3 regions of the Streptomyces sp. NPDC085900 genome follow, and region 1 is predicted to be linked to each of the others. Evidence: riboswitches for the same ligand, from Rfam matches in the RefSeq annotation. Region 1 holds a riboswitch; each other region holds the start of a gene.
What was found. Region 1 has a riboswitch for cobalamin ahead of ACIGDI_RS36975 (cobalamin biosynthesis protein). Riboswitches for the same ligand answer to the same signal wherever they lie in the genome.
Positions count from the first base shown of each region.

Region 2: another riboswitch for cobalamin. It lies ahead of ACIGDI_RS03635 (prenyltransferase/squalene oxidase repeat-containing protein); the one in region 1 lies ahead of ACIGDI_RS36975 (cobalamin biosynthesis protein).
Region 3: another riboswitch for cobalamin. It lies ahead of ACIGDI_RS32350 (HoxN/HupN/NixA family nickel/cobalt transporter); the one in region 1 lies ahead of ACIGDI_RS36975 (cobalamin biosynthesis protein).

Region 1 covers NZ_JBITSP010000014.1:166,958-174,046, reverse strand. The annotation lists gene ACIGDI_RS37000 (alpha/beta hydrolase) at 1-802, opposite strand, end outside; gene ACIGDI_RS36995 (class II aldolase/adducin family protein) at 919-1,647, opposite strand; partial or broken gene ACIGDI_RS36990 (lysozyme) at 1,844-2,587, shown strand; gene ACIGDI_RS36985 (inorganic phosphate transporter) at 2,689-3,933, shown strand; gene ACIGDI_RS36980 (hypothetical protein) at 3,968-4,195, shown strand; cobalamin riboswitch at 4,323-4,464, shown strand; gene ACIGDI_RS36975 (cobalamin biosynthesis protein) at 4,565-5,506, shown strand; gene ACIGDI_RS36970 (cobyric acid synthase) at 5,503-7,014, shown strand; gene cobN (cobaltochelatase subunit CobN) at 7,011-7,089, shown strand, end outside.
Region 2 covers NZ_JBITSP010000001.1:812,910-819,998, reverse strand. The annotation lists gene ACIGDI_RS03655 (hypothetical protein) at 1-95, shown strand, start outside; gene ACIGDI_RS03650 (MBL fold metallo-hydrolase) at 1,502-2,539, shown strand; partial or broken gene ACIGDI_RS03645 (nuclear transport factor 2 family protein) at 2,585-3,016, shown strand; gene ACIGDI_RS03640 (RidA family protein) at 3,014-3,391, shown strand; cobalamin riboswitch at 3,477-3,618, shown strand; gene ACIGDI_RS03635 (prenyltransferase/squalene oxidase repeat-containing protein) at 3,730-4,956, shown strand; gene ACIGDI_RS03630 (SCO2322 family protein) at 4,953-5,576, shown strand; gene ACIGDI_RS03625 (energy-coupling factor transporter transmembrane component T) at 5,569-6,723, shown strand; gene ACIGDI_RS03620 (ATP-binding cassette domain-containing protein) at 6,720-7,089, shown strand, end outside.
Region 3 covers NZ_JBITSP010000011.1:115,681-122,769, forward strand. The annotation lists gene thrS (threonine--tRNA ligase) at 1-130, shown strand, start outside; gene ACIGDI_RS32345 (nucleoside hydrolase) at 342-1,301, shown strand; gene ACIGDI_RS32350 (HoxN/HupN/NixA family nickel/cobalt transporter) at 1,298-2,338, opposite strand; cobalamin riboswitch at 2,364-2,579, opposite strand; gene ACIGDI_RS32355 (metalloregulator ArsR/SmtB family transcription factor) at 2,634-2,993, shown strand; gene ACIGDI_RS32360 (LAETG motif-containing sortase-dependent surface protein) at 3,061-3,966, opposite strand; gene ACIGDI_RS32365 (DUF4142 domain-containing protein) at 4,217-4,945, opposite strand; gene ACIGDI_RS32370 (DUF6445 family protein) at 5,192-5,878, shown strand; gene ACIGDI_RS32375 (DUF6479 family protein) at 5,891-6,259, opposite strand; gene ACIGDI_RS32380 (luciferase family protein) at 6,428-6,832, shown strand; gene ACIGDI_RS32385 (YncE family protein) at 7,025-7,089, shown strand, end outside.

The DNA.
Region 1 (7,089 bases):
TCGGCCAGTCGAGCACCGGGGAGTCCAGGATCAGTCCCGAGATCCGCCCGCGCTGACCGGAGTGCGCGGCGGCGCGCAGGGCCATGGCGGCGCCGGTGGACCAGCCGTGCAGGACGACGCGTCCGGCGCCGTGGCTCATGGCGTAGCGGATCGCCGCGTCCAGGTCGCGCCACTCGGTCTCGCCGAGGTGGTTCAGGCCGTCCGGGGAGCGGGGGGCGCCGAGGTCGCCGCGGTAGGCCAGGGAGAGGACCGGGAAGCGCTGGCGGTGCAGGAACTCCATGACGTTCATGGGGAGTTCGCGGGTGGTGCCGAGGCCGTGCACCGCGATGATCCAGGTGTCGCGCACGCCGGGGACGAACCAGGCGGGCAGGGAGCCGAGTTCGCCGGGGATGTCGACGTCGGCGTGGTCCAGGCCGAGGGCGTCGCGGGGGTTGCCGACGTACAGGTTGGGGGTGAACCAGACCTTGTCGCGGCGTTGGAGGGTGCCGTGCGTGACGCGCTCCAGCCGGCGAACGACCGTGTCGGCGGAGTGTTCGGCGGAGTCGAGGACGGGGCCGACGACCGCGTGGCTGGCGTCGCCCGCGAGACCGTAGGTGCCGGGGCGCAGGGCCGCCAGGTCGCGGGTGAGGGTGATGCGGCCGGCCGCGGTGGCGTGCACGGTGAGGCGGGGCTCGGTGGGCAGGGGCCTGCCGGGTGTCGCCTTGAGCGCGGCGCCGCTGGCGAAGCGGCCGGCGGCCACGGAGGCCGCGCCGGCGGCGAGGGCTACGGTGACGGCGGCGGCCGTCGCTCTGACAGTACGCACCTGTCCAGTGTCCTGGCGGTGGCGGTGACCGGCCAGCGGAAGGCGGGGGCGGGGTGATGTGGTGCGACGGCGATGTGGTGTGCTCACGCCATCCCGGTTACCCCGTGACGCCCGCGTCAGCGCTGCCCGTACCCCTTGAGCTTCTCCCCCACCTCGTCCAGCTGTTCGGGGGTCAGCAGGGTCGGTGACAGGCCCGGCACCGAGGACGCCGTCAGCCACAGGCGGCACATCCACTCGAGTTGGGCCGTGCGGTCGTAGGCCTGGTCGAGGGTGGCGCCGTGGGCCATCGTGCCGTGGTTCTGCAGGAGGCAGGCCGTGCGGTCGGCGAGGGCGCGGAGCATGTTCTCGGCCAACTCGTCGGTGCCGTAGGTGGCATAGGGGGCGACTCGGACGGGTCCGCCGAGGGCGGCGGACATGTAATGGATCGTCGGGAGCTCGGGGACGAGGGTCGAGACGGCCGTCGCGTGCACGGCGTGGGTGTGGACGACGGCGCGGGCGTCGGTGGAGCGGTGGATCGCGAGGTGCATGGGCAGCTCGCTGGTCGGGACCAGGGTGCCGAGGACCTGGCGCCCGTCGAGTGCGACCCCCGTGATGTCGTCCGGGGTGAGGCGGTCGTAGGGCACGCCGGAGGGCGTGACCAGGACGGTCTCACCGACCCGTACGGAGACGTTGCCGGAGGTGCCGACGACCAGGCCCTCGGCGACGGTGCGGCGGGCCGTGGCGACGAGGGCCTCCCAGGCGCGCGCCTCCTCCGGGAGCGCGGTCCTCCCCCGTCCCCGCGGCACGTCCTGTGCGCCCTCCCGGGGATCCCGCCCGTCGCCCTGTTCCCGCCGCTGATCAGCCATGCCGCGATCCTGCCAAAGAGGGTGCCGGGCCGTCCCGGGGCGCGGGCACTTTAGAGCGGAAGCCGCTCCTCCGAAAGATGACGTACCGGTACATATCCACGTGTCGCCGTGTTTGGCCGGAGATCAGCGGGCATGCACGGATCTTTCAGTAATCTCCCGGTGATTTGTCGTGCACGTCGCCATTCCGGGGGGACACATGGCCCGTGGTCGCAAACCGTCCGGCCGCCGCACCCGTGCGGCCGCCCTGCTCGTCGCGGCGCTCACCGTCGCGGGAACCGCGCTCACCCGGTCGCCGGCGTTCGCCGCGAGTCCGCCCAGGGGACACGACGTCTCCTCGCACCAGAAGAACGTCGACTGGAGGAGCGCGAAGGCCAAGGGCGCCAGGTTCGTCTACATCAAGGCGACCGAGTCCACGGACTACGTCAGTCCCTACTTCTCCCGGCAGTACGACGGCGCCCGCGCCGCCGGCATCGTCCGGGGGGCGTACCACTTCGCCCTGCCGGACAGGTCGCCGGGCAGGACGCAGGCGGCGTACTTCGTGCGCCACGGCGGCGCCTGGCGGGCGGACGGCTGGACCCTGCCGCCCGCGCTGGACATCGAATACAACCCCTACAGCGCCGGGCACCGGTGCTACGGGCTGAGCAAGGCCGCCATGACCGGCTGGATCCACTCGTTCAGCGACGAGGTGAAGCGGCTCACCGGGCGCCGCCCGGTGATCTACACGACCGCCCACTGGTGGAACACGTGCACCGGCGGCAGCCGCGCCTTCGCCTCGAACCACGCGCTGTGGATCGCCCGGCACGGCGCGGCGGACGCGGGGGCGCTGCCCGCCGGATGGTCGTCCTGGACCTTCTGGCAGTACGACAACGGCGGCGCCCTGCCGGGTGACCAGAACCTGTTCAACGGGTCGCAGGCCCAGCTGAGGAAGTTCACCCGGGGCGGCTGGTTTCCGACACCCCGATGCCCATCTCAGTTCATCTTCCGTTCACCCAGGTTATTTACGGTCAACCGTCCGATGACTTCGAACGATTGCCTGGGTAAATGGAAAACTTCTCGCTGATCCTCGCGATTGTGGTGGTAACCGCACTCGCGTTCGATTTCACGAACGGTTTTCACGACACCGCCAACGCGATGGCCACGACCATCTCGACCGGTGCACTCAAGCCCAAGGTCGCGGTGGCCATGTCCGCCGTGCTGAACCTTGTGGGCGCTTTCCTCTCCGTGGAGGTCGCCAACACGATCTCCAAGGGTCTCGTCGACGAGACCGGCATCCGTCCCGAGGTCATCTTCGCCGCTCTGGTCGGCGCGATCCTCTGGAACCTTCTGACCTGGCTGGTGGGCCTGCCCTCCAGCTCCTCGCACGCCCTCATGGGCGGTCTGATCGGCGCCACCGTCGCCTCGGCCGGCTTCGGTGCCGTCCACGGCGACGTGCTCGCGACCAAGGTGCTCCTGCCGGCGCTCGCCGCCCCGATCGTCGCCGGTCTCGCCGCGCTCCTCGCGACGCGGTTCTCCTACACCCTGGACAAGAAGGCCGAGGGCAAGGCCGCCGCCAAGGGCTACCGCGCCGGGCAGGTCGCCTCCGCCGGACTGGTCTCCCTGGCGCACGGCACGAACGACGCGCAGAAGACGATGGGCATCATCACCCTCGCCCTGGTCGCCGGCGGAGTCGTCGCCCCGGACGCCGACCCGCCCACCTGGGTCATCCTCTCCGCCGGTCTCGCCATCGCGCTCGGCACCTACATCGGCGGCTGGCGCATCATCCGCACGATGGGCAAGGGCCTGACCGAGCTGCAGCCGCAGCAGGGCTTCGCCGCCCAGACCAGCGCCGCCACGGCGATCCTGGCCTCCTCGCACCTCGGCTTCTCGCTCTCCACCACGCACGTCGTCTCCGGCTCGGTGATGGGCGCGGGCCTGGGCCGCAAGGGCGGTGTGGTGCGCTGGTCGACCGCGACCCGCATGCTGGTCGCCTGGGTCCTCACCCTCCCGGCCGCCGCGCTCGTCGGCGCGGGCGCCGAGTCCGTGACGGATCTCGGGGACTGGGGCACCGCCCTCGTCGCCGTCTTCCTGGTCGCCGCGAGCGCCGCGATCTGGAAGCTCTCGCGCCGCGAGGTCGTCGACGCGTCCAACGTCAACGAGACCGAGGAACCGCCCGGCGTGGTGACCACGGCCATCGCCGCCGTGACCCCGCCGCCCGCGGGCACCGTCAGCGAGGAGCTGACGGCCACCATCTCGGCGCCGGCCACGACCACGACCACGGAGCCGGCGGCCCCGCCGGCCGCCGTCTGAGTCTCGAGCATCAGGTAACGAAGGAATCAGCAGCATGAAGATCGACTGGGCAGCTCTGGGCTCCGTCTTCGGCGTCAGCCTCGCGGTCACCGTGGGTCTCGTCGCCCTGTTCACCCTCGGCGTGATGGGCCTGGCCCGCCGCGAACGGGCCGTGGCCGAGGGCAACTCGGCGGCTCTCGCCGCGACCGGGGCCTACGTGGCCTTCGCGGGATGCGCGGCGGCCGTCGCGTACGGAATCTCGCTGATCATGAACAAGGCCTGAGCCTCGAACGCACCTGTGATGCCGGGACGGTGATCCGTCCCGGCATCACGCGTTCCGGTGACCCCGGCGACCCCCTGCGTGTGGGCCTCAGCACACTCCCGCGCCGCAGGTCAACGGCAAGTTGACTGCCGTACGGGCGCATGGTGGACTTCCGGAGCCATGTACGGCGGCAAGGGAGGAAGCCGGTGAGATTCCGGCGCGGTCCCGCCACTGTCACCGGGGTAGCAATCCCCCGGAAGCCAGGAACTCCCACCGCCGGTCTCGTCGAACCAGGGCGTGGACACCCTGAGTGAGGACATATCGCCATGCGCGGCTGCCTGTTGAGGTTCATCCACCGAGCCCTGCCCGACCCCGTGGCGGGCTGAGCCGGTGCGGGCCGATCGCGTCTTCGCGTACGGCGCCGCCGCCGGACTCCTCGGTGACCAGCTCCTCGGCGATCCCCGCCGCGGGCATCCGGTCGCCGTGTTCGGGCGTGCCGCCGGCGCCGTGGAAAGAGTGCTGTGGCGCGACCACCGAGGGTGGGGCGCGCTGCACACCGCCGTGTGCGTGGGCGGTGCCGTGGCCCTCGGTGCCGCGGCACAGTCGCTCGTACGTTCCTCCCGGACCGCTTCCGTCGCGCTGACCGCCGCCGCCACCTGGGCTGTGGTCGGCGGGACTTCGCTCGCGCGCGAGGCCCGGACCGTCGGGCGGGCCCTTCAGGCCGGGGACGTCGAGGCCGCGCGGGCGCGGCTGCCGCATCTGTGCGGGCGGGACCCACAGGCGCTGGACGCCGACGGGATCGCGCGGGCCGTGGTGGAGTCGGTCGCCGAGAACACCTCCGACGCGGTGGTCGGGGCGCTGGTGTGGGGCGCCGTCGGCGGTGTGCCGGGGCTGCTGGGCTTCCGGGCCGTGAACACGCTGGACGCCATGGTCGGGCACCGCTCGGCCCGGTACCGGCGCTACGGATGGGCCTCGGCGCGGCTGGACGACGTCGCCGGCTGGCCGGGGGCCAGGCTGACGGCCGGGCTCGCGACGGTCGCCGGGGGCGACCCGGCGGGGGCGGTACGGGCCTGGCGCGCCGACGCCGGCCGGCACCCGAGCCCCAACGCCGGTCCGGTGGAGGCCTCGTTCGCGGGAGCGCTCGGGGTGCGCCTGGGCGGGACCTTGTCGTACGGAGGGCGGGTCGAGCACCGGCCCGTGCTGAACAGTGAGGGGCGGCCCGTGGAGGTCGGGGACATCGAGCGGGCCGTACGGCTGTCACGGCGCGTCGGACTGCTCTCGCTCGGCGTGAGCGTTGCGGCGCGCGCCCTGCTGAAGGGACGTGCGTCATGAGCGGCGGTGGGCTGCTCGTCGCCGGCACCACCTCCGACGCGGGCAAGAGCGTCGTCACCGCCGGGATCTGCCGCTGGCTGGTGCGACAGGGCGTCAAGGTCGCGCCGTTCAAGGCGCAGAACATGTCCCTGAACTCGTTCGTGACGCGCGAGGGCGCCGAGATCGGGCGGGCGCAGGCCATGCAGGCACAGGCGTGCCGGATCGAGCCGACCGCGCTGATGAACCCCGTGCTGCTGAAGCCGGGAGGCGAGCAGAGCAGCCAGGTCGTGCTGATGGGCCGGCCCGTGGGCGAGTTGAGCGCGCGCGGGTATCACGGCGGCCGGCAGCAGAAGCTCCTCGGGACCGTTCTCGACTGTCTCGCCGAACTGCGGGGCACGTATGACGCGGTGATCTGCGAAGGGGCGGGCAGTCCGGCCGAGATCAACCTCAGGCGCACGGACATCGTGAACATGGGCATCGCCCGGAACGCAGGGCTGCCCGTGCTGGTGGTCGGGGACATCGACCGCGGGGGCGTCTTCGCCTCCTTCTTCGGGACCGTCGCGCTCCTGTCCCCCGAGGACCAGGCGCTCGTGGCGGGGTTCCTGGTCAACAAGTTCCGGGGTGACGTCGCCCTCCTGGAGCCCGGCCTCGACATGCTGCACGGGCTCACCGGGCGGCGCACGTACGGCGTCCTGCCCTTCCGGCACGGGCTCGGCATCGACGAGGAGGACGGACTGCGGGTGTCCCTGCGCGGGACCGTGCGGGAGTCGAACGTCGCCCCGCCGGTGGGCGAGGACGTCCTGCGGGTCGCGGTCTGCGCGGTCCCGCTGATGTCCAACTTCACGGACGTCGACGCGCTGGCCGCCGAACCGGGGGTCGTCGTGCGGTTCGTGGACCGGCCCGAGGAACTGGCGGACGCGGACCTCGTGGTGATCCCGGGGACCCGCGGCACCGTCCGGGCCCTGGAGTGGCTGCACGAGCGGGGACTCGCCGACGCGCTGCGCCGCAGGGCGGCCGAACAGCGCCCGATCCTCGGTGTCTGCGGCGGCTTCCAGGTCCTCGGCGAGCACATCGAGGACGAGGTGGAGAGCCGGCGGGGGCATGTGGCGGGCCTCGGAGTCCTGCCCGTGCGGGTGCGGTTCGCCCGCGAGAAGACCCTCACCCGGCCGGTGGGCGAAGCCCTCGGCGAGCGGGTCGAGGGATACGAGATCCATCACGGGGTCGCCTCCGTGAGCGGGGGCCGGCCCTTCCTCGACGGCTGCCGGGTCGGCCAGACCTGGGGCACCCACTGGCACGGTTCGCTGGAGTCGGACGGTTTCCGGCGCGCCTTCCTGCGCGAGGTGGCGGCCGCCGCGGGCCGCCGCTTCGTGCCGGCCGAGGGCACGTCGTTCGCCGCGCTGCGCGAGGAGCAGCTGGACCGGCTCGGCGACCTGATCGAACAGCACGCGGACACGGACGCGCTGTGGCGGCTCATCGAGTCGGGCGCGCCGCAAGGACTGCCATTCATTCCACCTGGAGCGCCCGCATGAGCACTGTGTTGTTGTTGTCGACCGCCGACACGGACCTGTTGGCGGCGCGGGCCGCGACCGGCGCCGACTACCGGA
Region 2 (7,089 bases), on a different contig from region 1:
CCCGAGGACGCGCCACCCCGATCACCGTCGACGCCCATGGACACGTGGACGACGCTGAGAGCGCCGATCGCCTTATCCCGCCTGGGGAGGAGTGAGGGAGGCCCCCAGCACAAGCGTTCAGTGGAGGTGCCGACCGCTGGCCTCAGAGGATGAGGGGGGTGGGGATCTACGGCCTGCAACATAGTCCCGAGGTGGCTCCCGGGGACCTTTATACCCACCCCCCTTGACCGCGGACCTCGAAGGTTCTCTGACCGGTCTCACTCCACCAGGCAAACTAGCAAGTGGCACTGACAACACTCCCGGCCCAGGAGGAGCGGCGGTGTCTCTCCGCCGTACAGCAACGAAGTGCAGTCACCCCAGAGCTTTCTGACATCCGCGGTTGACATCAACGACGCCATACGGGGGCGTGCATCAGCGACTCTGTCCGGCCACCGCACCGGCCGACGACACCAGCAGCAGGCTTGGATCGAACTCCTGAAGCGGTGATCAGAGAGGCTTCTCTACAGCAACCATCCCGCCCACCATCGACCGCCACCCGCCCCAGAACGACCGGCTGACATGGCTAACCACGCCCGCTTCACGGTGTGTGGGCCGACGGCGGACGGGATGGGAGCCGGGGTGAGTGGTGGGCTGAGGGGATCAAGAATGCCACCACGAGCGCAGCAGCCCGACCGGCACGACCGGTCCGGTGCCATCACTCATGCTTCTTGTGCTTGTGCAGGAGTCATCTCCCGCTGTTCCATGTGCCCCATGACACAGCGATCTTTCGTGAGCGAGATCAAGCGCCGCTTCAGCCCCCACCCTACTCAAATACCAAGAACGACCTGGCAGAAACTAAATCGAGCAAAAACAGACTCAGGCTGGCCGCTACTGACGCTCAATTTTTTCATTTTCGCCCTATTTGCTGCAATTTTCGTAAATTCGGCAACCTCTGTGCATGCATTCTCAGTCTTCTATTGGTGGTTGAGCGTCGGTTGCATCCTTGGTCTGTTGCGGACTGGACAGGTAATGGTGTGCGTCGCCAGGGGCGGGGCAGGGCAGCTCGCACCACAGGCGCCCGGGATCTTGCCAGCAAACAGCAGGTACCGAGGTAGGCACACCTAACAGTTCGCATCGAGGAGTCGGAGCACAGCCCACGGGCCGTGCCACTCTCGCGCCAGAACGGACGGGAGCTCACAGGGAATTGGCGTTCACGGGGGTGCGCTCCGGCCGCCTCGATCAGGCTGAGGAATGCACAGGTCACGCCTATGATCGCCCAACCTCGCTCCTAACGATCTGGCCGACCCCCAGGCCGTGCCCGCATCTTTTAAACGCCGGCACGGTGCTTGCACAGCCACAGGCCGCCTCTGGGCCGTACGGCAGTGCCCAACGTCGACAGGCGGCGACAGACACCGCACGCATCAACCCAGGTCAGTCCAACTTCCAGCTGCATTGGTCGACTTGGGCATCCACTGAAACCAGTTCTAGTTATAGTGGGCAATGGCCATGGAGCGGAGGGCAGATGGCGGAGACGTTCGATCATGGCGGGGGCATACGGTCCGTTCGGGTGCCCATTCCGGACAACCCGCTCGGGCACACGCTGGTGTACGTCGTCGACACCGACCGCGGGCCCGTCCTGATCGACACCGGCTGGGACGACCCGGGGGCCTGGTCCGTTCTGGCGGAGGGGCTGCGCGCCTGCGGTACCGACGTGTCCGGGACCCACGGCGTCGTGATCACCCATCACCATCCCGACCACCACGGCCTGTCGGGCAAGGTGCGTGAGGCCTCCGGTGCCTGGATCGCGATGCACGCGGCCGACACGGCGATCGTCCGGCGCACCCGTGAGACCCGGGCCGACCGCTGGTTCATTTACATGGCCGACAAGCTCACGGCCGCCGGCGCCCCGGAGGAGCACATCGCCCCCCTGCGGGACCCCGCCCCGCGCGCCGCCCTGCCCGGCTTCTCCCCCGCCCTGCCCGACCGCGAGATCGTCCCCGGCGAGCTGCTCGACCTGCCGGGGCGGCGGTTGCGCGCGATCTGGACGCCCGGGCACACCCCCGGCCACGTCTGCCTGCACCTGGAGGAGGAGCACCCCTCCCGACTCCCGGGCCACGGACGCCTGTTCTCCGGCGACCACCTGCTCCCCGAGATCACCCCGCACATCGGCCTCTACGAGGACCCGGACGACGCCACGGTCACCGACCCCCTCGGCGACTACCTCGACTCCCTCGAACGCGTCGGCCGACTCGCCCCCGCCGAGGTGCTCCCGGCCCACCAGCACGTCTTCACCGACGGCCCGTCCCGCGTCCGGGAGTTGCTCGCCCACCACGACGAACGCCTCGCCGGGCTCCTGGGCCTGCTCGCCGCACCCCTCACCCCCTGGCAGCTCGCCGAGCGCATGGAGTGGAACCGGCCCTGGGAGCAAATCCCCTACGGTTCGCGGAACATCGCCGTCTCAGAAGCGGAGGCGCATCTGCGACGGCTGGTGAAGCTGGGCCGGGCGGAGGCGGTGCCGGGGAGCGATCCGGTGACGTACGTGGCCGTCGACCGCGCATGAATTCGGTGACGTACACGGCCGTCGACCGCGTATGAATACGTGTTCATGGAGAACCTTCTCGCCGAGCGCGCCTGCGAACGCCTGATCCTCGACTTCGTCCACCGACTCGATCTCGGTGAACCCGCCACCGTGGCCGAGCTGTTCACCGAGGACGGCGTCTGGCAGTGGCCCGAGGGACAACGGCGGATCGAGGGACGGGACGCCCTGCGGACGTACTTCGGCGCCCGTCCCGCCCACCGGCTCTCGCGCCGCGTCATGTCCAACATCCGGGTCACCGTGACCGGCCCGGACACGGCCACGGCGACCTCGTACTTCACGACGTACCGCAGCGACGGCCACCCGGGCGGCATCCTGCCCGCCGGGCCGCCGTACCAGGTGGGCCACTACGAGGACGCCTTCCGCAGGGCCGCCGACGGTACCTGGCGGCTCGCCACCCGCACCCTCGTCCTGCCCTTCGGCGGCGACCCGCAGCGCGTGCACACCGACGCCGCGCCCTACGTCCGCTTCTCCGACGGCACCGAACCGCCGCTGTCACAGGGCGTGCGCACCGGCCCTTTCCTGTTCACCTCCGGCCAGGGGCCCCTGCATCCGGTCACCCACGAGATGCCGGCCGCCTTCGCCGACCAGGCGCGCCGGGTGCTGGCCAATGTCGAGGCCGTGGTCGGCGACCGCCGCTCGATCGTGCGCTGCACCTGCTATCTGGCCGACCGCGCCCACTTCGCCGAGTTCAACACCGTCTACCGGGAGTTCTTCGCCGACTGCGACCCGCTTCCGGCCCGGACGACCGTCGTGGCACGCCTGGTGCGGGAGGGGGTGCTGGTCGAGGTGGACGCGGTGGCCGTCGTGGGCTGACGGCGACAGAAAGACACCGGGACCGGGCAGTTCACGGCACCGGCACCAGTGACCTCCGTCACGCACAGCCACCTCTCAGGTCGCTCCTGACCCGCGGGTACAGTGTCGGGGTCGTCATCACCCGTACGGGGGAAAGCCGGTGCGAATCCGGCGCTGACCCGCAACCGTGACCCGGTCCGACCCGGACCGGCCAGCCGGAGTGCCCCGCACGGATCGTGACCGGCTCAGGTGTGTCGGCACCCCGCCGCCACACGGCACCGTCGAGGTATACGGAGCCGAGCCGCCCGGGGCTGTCCCGTGCTGCTGTCAGGCTCCCCAGGGAGAGGCAGCAGCCGATCATGAACGTCATCCGTCACAGCGCCGCGGCGCTGGCCGCCGCAGCCGTACTCGGCGGTGCGACCCCCGCTGTCGCCGCCTCGCCGTCTCCCTCGGCATCGCTCCCCGCCGGCCTCTACGGCACCTCCGACCCGACCTACGACGGCGTCTGGCGCCAGTCGCTCGCCCTGCTCGCGCAGCGCACCGCCGGTGTCGAGCCGGCCGACGCGGCCGTGGCCTGGCTGGCCCGGCAGCAGTGCGGCGACGGCTCCTTCGCCGCCTACCGCGCCACCGCCGGCGCGCCCTGCAAGGCCGACACCAACAGCACGGCGGCCGCGGTCCAGGCCCTGGCCGAGATCGGCGGTCACGACGGCCGGGTGCGAAAGGCCGTCACCTGGCTGAAGTCGGTGCAGAACAAGGACGGCGGCTGGGGGTTCACCGCCGGCGGCGCCAGTGACGCGAACTCGACGTCCGTCGTGATCGGCGCCCTGGCCCAGGGCGGCGTGACCGTGCCGAACCTCCGCAAGGACGGCAAGTCCCCCTTCGACGCCCTGCGCGGCCTCGCGCTGCCCTGCGACGGCCCCGACGCGGGCGCCTTCGCCTACCAGCCCGACAAGAAGGGCAAGCTCGCGGCGAACGCCGACGCCACCGCGGCGGCCGTGCTGGGCCTGTTCGGCGAGACGGTCGCGGGCAGCAGGCAGGACGACACCGACGCGCCCGCCGGCTGCACGGACCCCGACAGCGACTCCGACCACCTGCCCGCCGCGGACAACGGCGCCGCCTGGCTCGCCAAGACCCTCGCCAAGAGCGGCCACCTCACCACCGCGCTGCCCGGCGCCAAGCCCCAGCCCGACTACGGCAACACGGCCGACGCGGTCGTCGCCCTCTCGACCGCGGGCTTCAACTCCCAGGCCGCGAAGCCGCTGCACTGGCTGGAGTCCCACGCCGCCGACTGGGCCGCCCAGGCCGGTCCCGCCGCCTACGCCCAGCTGATCTTCGCCGCGTCCGCCGCCCAGGGCGGTGACGTCCACGACTTCGGCGGCCTGGACCTCGTCGCCAAGCTCAACGCGACCGGCCCTACCCCCGCGGGCGTCGACGACAACCCGACGGCCGGCCCGGACGACACCAAGGCCTCCGGCGGCAAGGACAAGGGCTCCATCGGCGTGGCCTGGACGGTCGGCGGCGGCCTGCTCGTCGGCGCCCTCATCGGCTTCGCGCTGATGCTCCGCGGCAGGAGGCGTCAGCGGTGACCCGCCGCGCGACCCTTCTCCTCACGACCCTGCTGCTCACCCTGGGCCTCGCCGCACCGGCCGGGGCCACCAGCTACCGGTACTGGTCCTTCTGGACCTACGACTCCGGCCACTGGGCGTACGCCACCCAGGGCCCCGCCACCGCCCGCCCCTCCGACGGCGACGTCCAGGGCTTCCGCTTCTCGGTGAGCGAGGACTCGGGGGACGCGGCGAAGCCACGCGGCGCGACGTCCTTCGCGGCGATCTGCGCGCGGACCCCGGAGGTCCGGGGCGAGAAGCGGATAGCCCTGCTCATCGACTTCGGCACGGCGAAGGACGCCCCGTCCGCCGAGCACCCGCCCGCCCGTCGCACGGCGTGCGCCCGGGTGCCCGCCGACGCGACGACGGCGGACGCCCTGGCCGCGGTGGCGAAGCCCCTGCGCTACGACACCAACGCCCTGCTGTGCGCGATCGCCGGGTATCCGGCGAAGGGGTGCGGCGAGCAGGTGGCGAACGCCGAGGACAAGCACACCGACGGCGGCGGAAGCGGTCCTTCGGTGGGCCTGTGGGTGGGTGCGGGGGCGGTCGCGCTGCTGGGCGCCGCGGCGGCATGGCAGGCCCGACGGCGCAGGCATGCCTGACATCCGCGATCCCGAGCGGTCCGAACAGGGCAGCGCCCCGCGGGTGTCGGCGGGGGGCTCCGTGCCGCGGTCGCGGCAGCGGCGTCCCCTCGTGCACCCCGGGGCCTGGTGGCTCTGGTCGCTCGCGCTCGGTACCGCGGCCACCCGGACCGGCAACCCCCTGCTCCTCGGCCTCCTGATCGCCGTCTCCGCCTACGTCGTCTCCACCTGCCGCCCCCGATCGCCCGACGCCCGCTCCTACACCGCCTTCCTCCGGCTCGCCCTCGCCGTCCTCCTCATCCGCCTCGTCTTCGCCGTCGCCCTCGGCTCCCCCGTCCCCGGCACGCACACCCTCCTCACGCTCCCCGAAGTGCCGCTCCCGCACTGGGCCCAGGGCATCCGCCTGGGCGGCGAGGTCACGGCCGAGTCGCTTCTCTTCGCCTTCTACGACGGCCTGAGGCTCGCCGCTCTTCTCGTCTGCGTGGGCGCGGCCAACGCCCTCGCCAACCCCGCCCGCCTGCTGAAGTCCCTGCCCGGCGCGCTGTACGAGACGGGCGTGGCGGTCGTCGTCGCGCTCACCTTCGCGCCGAACCTCATCGTCGACGTCCACCGTCTGCGCGCCGCCCGCCGGTTGCGCGGCCGCCCGGACAGCGGCATCCGAGGCCTGCTCCAGGTGGGCCTGCCCGTCCTGGAAGGCGCCCTGGAGCGCTCCGTCGCCCTCGCCGCGGCCATGGACGCGCGAGGATACGGCCGTACCGCCGAGGTCCCCGCCCCCGTGCGCCGTACGACCACCGCCCTCACGCTCGGCGGTCTGCTGGGCGTCTGCGCGGGAACGTACGGGCTGCTCACCGCCGAGGCCGGCACCTACGGTCTGCCCCTCCTCCTCGCCGGGGTCACCGCGTCCCTCGCCGGTCTCCGCCTGGGCGGCCGCCGCAGCCTGCGCACGCGCTACCGCCCCGACCGCTGGGATGCGCGCGCCTGGCTGGTGACGGCCTCCGGCGCCGTGCCCGCCGCGCTCCTCACCCTGGCCGCCGCGACCGACCCGGCCGCCCTGGCCCCCTCCGTCGTCCCGCTCACGGCACCCACGCTTCCGCTCTGGCCGGCGGCGGCCGTACTCGTCGCCCTGTTGCCCGCCTGCGTCGCCCCCACCCCCAAGGAGCCGTCGTGATCCGCTTCGAGGACGTCTCGGTGACCTACGAGGGGGCGGCCGAACCCACCCTCCGGGGCGTGGACTTCGAGGTCCCGGAGGGCGAACTGGTGCTGCTGGTGGGCCCGTCCGGCACCGGCAAGTCGACCCTCCTCAACACCGTCAGCGGCCTGGTCCCCCACTTCACGGGTGGCACTCTGCGCGGCCGCGTCACGGTGGCGGGCCGCGACACCCGTACCCACAAGCCCCGTGAACTGGCGGACGTGGTGGGCACGGTGGGCCAGGACCCCCTCTCCCACTTCGTGACGGACACGGTCGAGGACGAACTGGCCTACGGGATGGAGTCGTTGGGTCTGGCACCGGCGGTGATGCGCCGACGTGTCGAGG
Region 3 (7,089 bases), on a different contig from region 1:
CGAGGGGGATCAGGTGGCGCTGCGGCTGCGGGACGGGCGGCGGGTCGGTGTGATGTCCGGTGCGGAGTTGGTGCGGCGGGTCGGGGAGCGGGTCGCGGCGCGTGGTGGTGCGTTGTGGGGGTGCGCGTAGGGGTCTGGGGGCGGGGCCGCGGCGCCGGGGGTGTCCGTCCTCGGTCGGGCGGTGCTGTGGGGTGGGATGTGCTGTTTCTTGACGCCCGACACTGCGGGCGGGCACCCCCCGCCGCGGCCCCTTCTCGCCGTACGCGGCCGCGGGTCCCTTGTGGCCCGGGTGCGGTATCCCTCGTACAGTCGCTGGTGCGGGGCGTCGAGAGGAGTTCGTCGTGGTGGGCATTCCGGTGATCATCGACTGTGACACCGGTGTCGACGACGCCCTGGCGCTGTTGTTCGCCGTGCGGCATCCGGGGCTCGATCTGCGGGCGGTGACCTGCGTCGCCGGGAACACGGACGTGGACGGCGTCGTCCGTAACACCCTCACCGTGCTGGAGCAGGCCGGGGCGCCCGACATTCCGGTCGCCCGGGGGGCCGAGCGGCCGTTGATCGAGCCTGCGCGGCCGGCTCCGGTGCACGGGGTCGACGGTATGGGCGATCTCGGGTTGCCCGCGCCCGGGCGGAGGCCGGTCGACGTGGACGCGGTGACTTTGTTGCACAGGGAGATCCTCGCCTCGCCGCGTCCGGTGACCCTGATTCCCACCGCGCCCCTGACCAACATCGCGCTGCTGCTGCGGACCCATCCCGAGGTCACCCGCAACATCGAGCGGATCGTGTTCATGGGCGGCGCGGTGGCGACCGGCAACGCCACACCCGTCGCCGAGTTCAACGTCTGGCACGACCCCGAGGCGGCAGCGGTGCTGCTGACCGCCGGGGTGCCGATCACCATGTACGGGCTGGATGTTTTTACCCAGGTCGTCGTGCCCAGTGCGGACGTGCATCGGCTGCGGGCGTCCTCCGAACCCGGGACTCGTTTGGCCGGTGAGCTGCTGGCCCATCGGCCGGCCCATCCCGGTGAGGCGCCCGAGGCCGAGGAGGCCGGTGGGCTGGGGGACGCGGGTGCCGTGTGCGCTGTCGTCGATCCGGCGGGGATCGGCACGCGGCTGCTCCCCGTCGAGGTCTCCCTCGCGCCGGGGGCGACGCGAGGGCAGACGATCGTCGACCGGCGCCCTCGGCCCGGCGAGGCCGAGCACCATGAGGGCGCCCGTGAACAGGCCCTGGTCGATGTGGCGTTGGACGTGGACGTGGAGCGGTTCGTGAAGTTGTATCTGGCTACCGTCGAGCGGTCCTAGTCCGCTTCGGCCGCCCGTGCCGTCCAGCGCTGTTCCACCTTCGCCAGGCGCCAGTAGGCCAGTGCGGCCGCCCACACGATGATGAACAGGGCGACGATGACGTAGCCGATGTTGCCGACGTCCAGGCCCGCGAGTTCCATCGTGCCGATGAAGAAGGCGACCACGATGGACAGGCCGGTGATGGTGAGGTTGTAGAAGACCTTGCGGACCGGGTTGGAGAACGCCCACTGGTAGGCGAAGTTCATGAACGTGCCGTCGAGCGTGTCGAACAGGCACATCCCCGCGGTGAAGAGGAGGGGCAGGCAGAGGATCGCGTACCAGGGAAGGCCCGCCGCCGCTCCGGAGCCCGCCATGACCATGAGGGTGACCTCGGTGGCCGTCTCGAAGCCGAGCCCGAACAGGAAGCCGACCGGGTACATCTGGCCGGGGCGGCTGATGGACCGGGTGAGACGGCCGAGGAAGCGGTTCATGAAACCGCGGGAGTCGAGGTGCCGTTGGAGCTCGTTCTCGTCGTACGTCCCCGCCCGCATCGCCCGGAACACGCGCACGATGCCGACCAGGGCCACCAGGTTGAGCGCGGCGATCAGGTAGAGGAAGGCACCGGCGACCGTGGTCCCCAGGAAGCCGAGGACCTGGTGGGTGCCGGAGTTCTGGTTGGTCACCTTGTCGGCGAGCTGCGTGCCCGCCGCGATCATCACGGCCAGCACGATCACCACGCTCGAGTGCCCCAGCGCGAACCAGAACCCGACGGACACCGGCCGTTTGCCGTCGGCCATCAGCTTGCGGGTGGTGTTGTCGATCGCGGCGATGTGGTCGGCGTCGAAGGCGTGCCGCACGCCCAGTGTGTAGGCGGTGATGCCCAGGCCGATGCCGAAGGCCTTGGAGCCGACCTCGTAGTGGCCGGGGACCACCAGGAGGAAGAGGATTCCGAAGGCGACGATGTGAAGGGCGGCGATCACCGCCACCAGTCCGGCGGTCTTGACGGTGTCCTCGCGCCGCCAGCGGAAGGAGACGTCCTTGATCTCAGGCAGGGTCATGCGATCAGCTCCAGCACCTCGTGGATCTTTCGTGAGCTGCCGTGGCCGGTCTCCTGGCTTACGGGTCGTGCGTCCGTCATCCCTGCCTTCCCAGCCGTCGTGAGACGACCAGTGGCTGTCCCTTGCGGGACGCGGGACGGGGACTCCCCGATTTCAGTGGCGAGGGCCGCTCCGGTATCGCACCGGATTCCCGAACGCCACGGCCCGCTCACCGTAGGCGACCGCACGTATCCCTGCATAGCTGCGTACCTGCGCAGGTATTCAAGATCACATATGGGGCTGCGAGGATGACTCCATGCATCTCGTCCCGGCCGACCGCGCAGACCGTCGCACCATCGACGGCCACCGGGTGTGCGACGCCATCGCCGCCATCGGTGACGAGGCCCATGTCCGCGCCTGGGCCGACCGCTTCTCCCTGCTCGCCGACCCCAAGCGGCTGGCCCTGCTGCTCGCGTTGCACCGCACGGGGCCGCTGGCCGTGTCCGACCTGGCGATCGCGACCGGCATGAACGACCCGGCCGTCTCCCAGGCGCTGCGGCTGCTGCGCGCGGCCGGTGCGGTCGCCGGGGAGAAGGAGGGGCGGGTCGTGCGCTACCGGGTCGTCGACGAGGACGTACGGCTGCTGCTCAAGCACTGTGCGGCCGACGCGAGCTGACGGCGTGCGGACGTGACGGACGCCCCGGAGCGGGGGATCCCCGGGGCGTCCGTCGTTCGGGAGTGGTTCAGGAGCGGGCGCCGCGCCGGCGTCGGCTCGCGACGACGATCGCCGCGCCGCCGGCCAGCAGGACCGCCGCGCCGCCGGCGATCATGCCGGAGTCGCTGCCGCCGCCGGTCTCGGCGAGGTCGCCACCGCCGCCGTTCGGCGTGGCCGCCGGGACGCTGGTGGACGCGGACGCCACGGGGGTGTCCGGCGTCGACTCCGAGGCGCTCGGCGTCGGGGTGGGGCTCTCCCCGGCCGGGGTGGACGGGGTCGTGGAGGGCGTGGCCGGGGGCTGCGACTCGGTGGTCGTGCAGTCCTTCGTGCCGCCGTTCCAGGACGCGATCAGCTTGTCCTTGATGACCGCGTGGTCCGGGCCGGCCGGCAGGTCGCCGTGCTCGAAGCCGTCGCCGGCGCCCTGCTTGCCGTCGAACCTGGTGGCGCCGCGGTAGAGGTCGATCTGCGCGAAGCAGCCCGCGTCCGGCACCGCGATGTCCAGGGAGTCGGTCTGGCCGGGCTTGACCGTCACCGTGTCGAAGTCGACGAAGACCTGCTGACCCGAGGTGGCGAAGGTGGCGCCGTGCGCGAGGTAGGAGGCGAGCGAGGCGGTGCAGGTGGAGGCGTCGCCGGCGGTGCGGACCTTGATGTGGACCTTGCCGTCGTCGGTGGGCTTGAGGTTCTGGTCGTCGACCTTCACCGAGTCGTAGAAGTCCGTGCCGTCGAGGGAGAACTGGCAGCGGTCGGTCTCCGTCTTGGTGCCGGCGCCCGTGCCGGGCTTGTAGGAGCCGCCCGCCTTCCAGCCGTCTCCGCCGGGGGCGCCGCCGTGCGCCCAGGCCCCGGAGGCGGCGGCGACGGTGGCGGCGCACAGGGCGAGCGACGCGGCGCCCGTTCCGAGGAGTCGGCGCGCGGTGACACGTCTCGCTGTGGACATGGCGGGATCCCCACTTCGGCATGTGCAGCACCCGGCGAGGGCCGCGCGGGCAGCGTGAGGGCATGCGGCGGCCGGCCCTGCCGGGGTGATGGTCGGAGAAACACCGGGCTCACTGGTCACATGAGCCTCAGTGCGCTCACATCGTGGATCCCGTGATCGAACGCTGTCAACCTGCGGTGACGCAGCGGTAGTTCAACCGTCCATCACAATTTCGACACAAGCGGGAGAGGGTCCTTCCGCTGTCCGTCGCTCAGCCCACCGTCGGAGTGGGGCTGGCGTTCGGGCTGGACTCGCCCGGCAGGACCGGGGGTTGGGTGGTGCTGTCCACCGGCGGGGTGAGCACGATCTGGGGCTGACCTGCGGCCGGGGGCGGCGGGGTCAGGTCCTTGGCGGGCAGTTTCGGCGGGGTGGTCTCCTGGAAGAGCACCTGGTCGAAGTTGACCAGCCCGGTGTTCTCCATGACCGTGATGTGGTCCAGCACCGTTGCGTTGGCCTGGTCGGCCAGGGTCCGCACCACGGTGTTCTTGGTGGTGGAGCGGATCTTCGCGATGGTGTTGAAGATCGAACCGTGCGTCACGCGAAGGATGTTGGCGAAGTCGGTGTCGAACTGCTTGCCGCTGTCCGCCTTGAGCGTGTTGACGAACCCCACCTGCTGCGGGCTCGCCACGTTGGGGATCGTGATGTTGAGCATCGTGCTGATCTTGCGGCAGCTGGCGTCCAGTGCCGCGTGGCCGTCGATGAGGTGCTTGCTGGCGGTCTTGACCGCCGCGCTCTGCCCCTTCTGCAGGCCGAGCTGGCCGACGGGGTACTCCCACAGGCCGGCGGCGCGCACCTTGACCACGAAGTCCCGGTCCGACTCGGTCAGCGGCCCCCACTGCGTCTGCGCGATGACTCTCGTCCCCGAACTGGACACGGTGTTCACCCCGAGCATCGAGGGATAGGCGAGTGCGACGAGGGTCAGACTGAGGGCACCGCCCACGAAGAGAGTTCCCGTCGCGTTCCGCGAAAAGCGCACCGTGCCTCCTGCCCAATCGGTTGTCCCGCCCTTCTGCGGCGGGGGTCGGACGGAGGTGAGTACGGACGGCACCGGGGGCCGGAACCTTTTGATTCGGTAAAATCCCACGGGTGTGAGGCGGATCATGGTGCGGTGTTCATGACACAGGTTGACGGAATGTTGACCACTTCACGGGAGAGTCGAGACGGGCCCCCGACCTAGATTCGGCCCATGCCCCCACAGCCCGCCCCCCGGGTCCCCGCGGCCCTTCCCGTCCTGCCCTACCGCAAGCCCACCAAGGGCCGCGACTACTGGGTCCTCGACGACGTGCTGCCCGACGTGGACGCCGTACGCGCGCGCTGTCTGGCGAAGGACGACTGGGTTCGGGGCTACCCCTACACCTCGGAGACCTGGCCCGGTCTGCGCACCATGCCGGGGCTCGAACCCGCGGAGCTCGCCCGGGTCGAGCGCCTGGTGCGGCAGGCGACCGGGGCGAAGGAGCTGTGGGTGCAGAAGGCGCCCGGCGGCGGGACCCTCAACCACAACTGGGTCCAGGTCGTCGGCGAGGGCGAGAGCGAGCCGCGTCCGCACACCGACTCGCGGGCGCTGTGCCGGTACGCGGCCGTGCTGTACCTCAACCCGGGCGTCGGCAAGGACTGCGGCACCGCCTTCTACCGTCAGTCCCTGCCCGGCGGCCGGCTCGGCGGCAACATCGTCCAGGCCCCGCACAACAACCTCGTCGAGGCCCTCGGCACGCGGTACGTGCCGGCCGACCACTTCGAGGAGGACGTACGCGTCCCGCACAGGTACAACCGGCTGCTCCTCTACAACGCCAACCTCGTGCACAGCGCGACCGGTTACACCGGCAGGACGCTGGAGGAGAAGCGGATGACGGCGGTCTTCTTCTGGATGGCGTGAGCGGCCGGGACGCTACCTGTGTCCCAGGCCGCCGCTGCCGAAGGAGCCGCTGGAGCCGGGCATCCAGCGCCGGCGGTGCTGGTCCTTTCCGGTACGGCTTCCCGAGTGGTGGAGCTCGTACGGCGTCAGGCGCTCACCGTCCTGCGAGTGCGGGACCTCGTCCGGTTCGCGCACCTCGCTCATCTCGTGGACGGCTCCGCCCGCGGGAAGGTGGGGCTGCTCGCCGGGCCCGGGCCGCGGGAGCTCGCGGTCGCCGACCCGCATACCGAACCAGAAGGCCCAGATCAGGGCACCTGCGATGATCAGGCCGCCGGCGAAGGCGGCGATCACGTTGAGTACGTCACCCGACGAGGCCGCTATTTCGAACGTCGCGGTACTCATGTACCGATTATCACCCCATTGACGGGTTTGGCGAGGCCGGACGCGACGGGGCCGCCCAGGCCCCGGTGGCGTCCCGGGGTGCGGGAGGCCGAAATGCGCGACGTCTCTTGAGGGTTACGGTTGCCGCAATCCCTGGTGTCGCCGCGGTGAGCACCTCACCATGGGCACATGACACCGGCTCAGAAGGCCATGGACCGGCTCGCGGCGTGGCCCGACCTCACCCCGTGCGCGGCCGGCTGCGGCACGGGCCGGGCGTTGCGTTCGGCGCGGGACGAGATCGTGCACTTCCACTCCGGACGGGACGTCGACCTCCACCTCACGGCCCGCGCGATCCAGCGGCTGCACTACGACTTCGCGGAGTCGTCCGCGATCCGTCTGGTGCCGGGCTCGCGCTGGGTCACCGTCCACCTCGACTGCGACGCCGACGTGGACCTGCTGCTCAGCCTGGTCAGCGTCGCCCTCAAGGCCCACGACCGGCAGGGCGGGGCGCCGGGCACCGACCGCCTGCCGGAGACCGTGTGCAACTTCCGCCGGGTGACCGTGCTGCAGCGCGACGCGGACGGCGAGGACTGAGCGCCACCCGCACGAAACCTTCCCATCACCCGAAACTCCCTCCACGACTGTCACAGGCATGACATACGCTGCTGACAGCAGCCGCGCCCCGTGCGCCACCGCCGTCGAGCGGTCGTGCCCGGGCGCCGCGCGGCACTTTCGACCACCCGGTGCCACACCGGGTTCTCTCGGGGGGGTATCAGTACTGTGCGCATGCGCAGCATCTCGACCGCGACGGCACTCGCGGTCCTCTTCGGCTCGGCGGCGCTCGCCGTCGG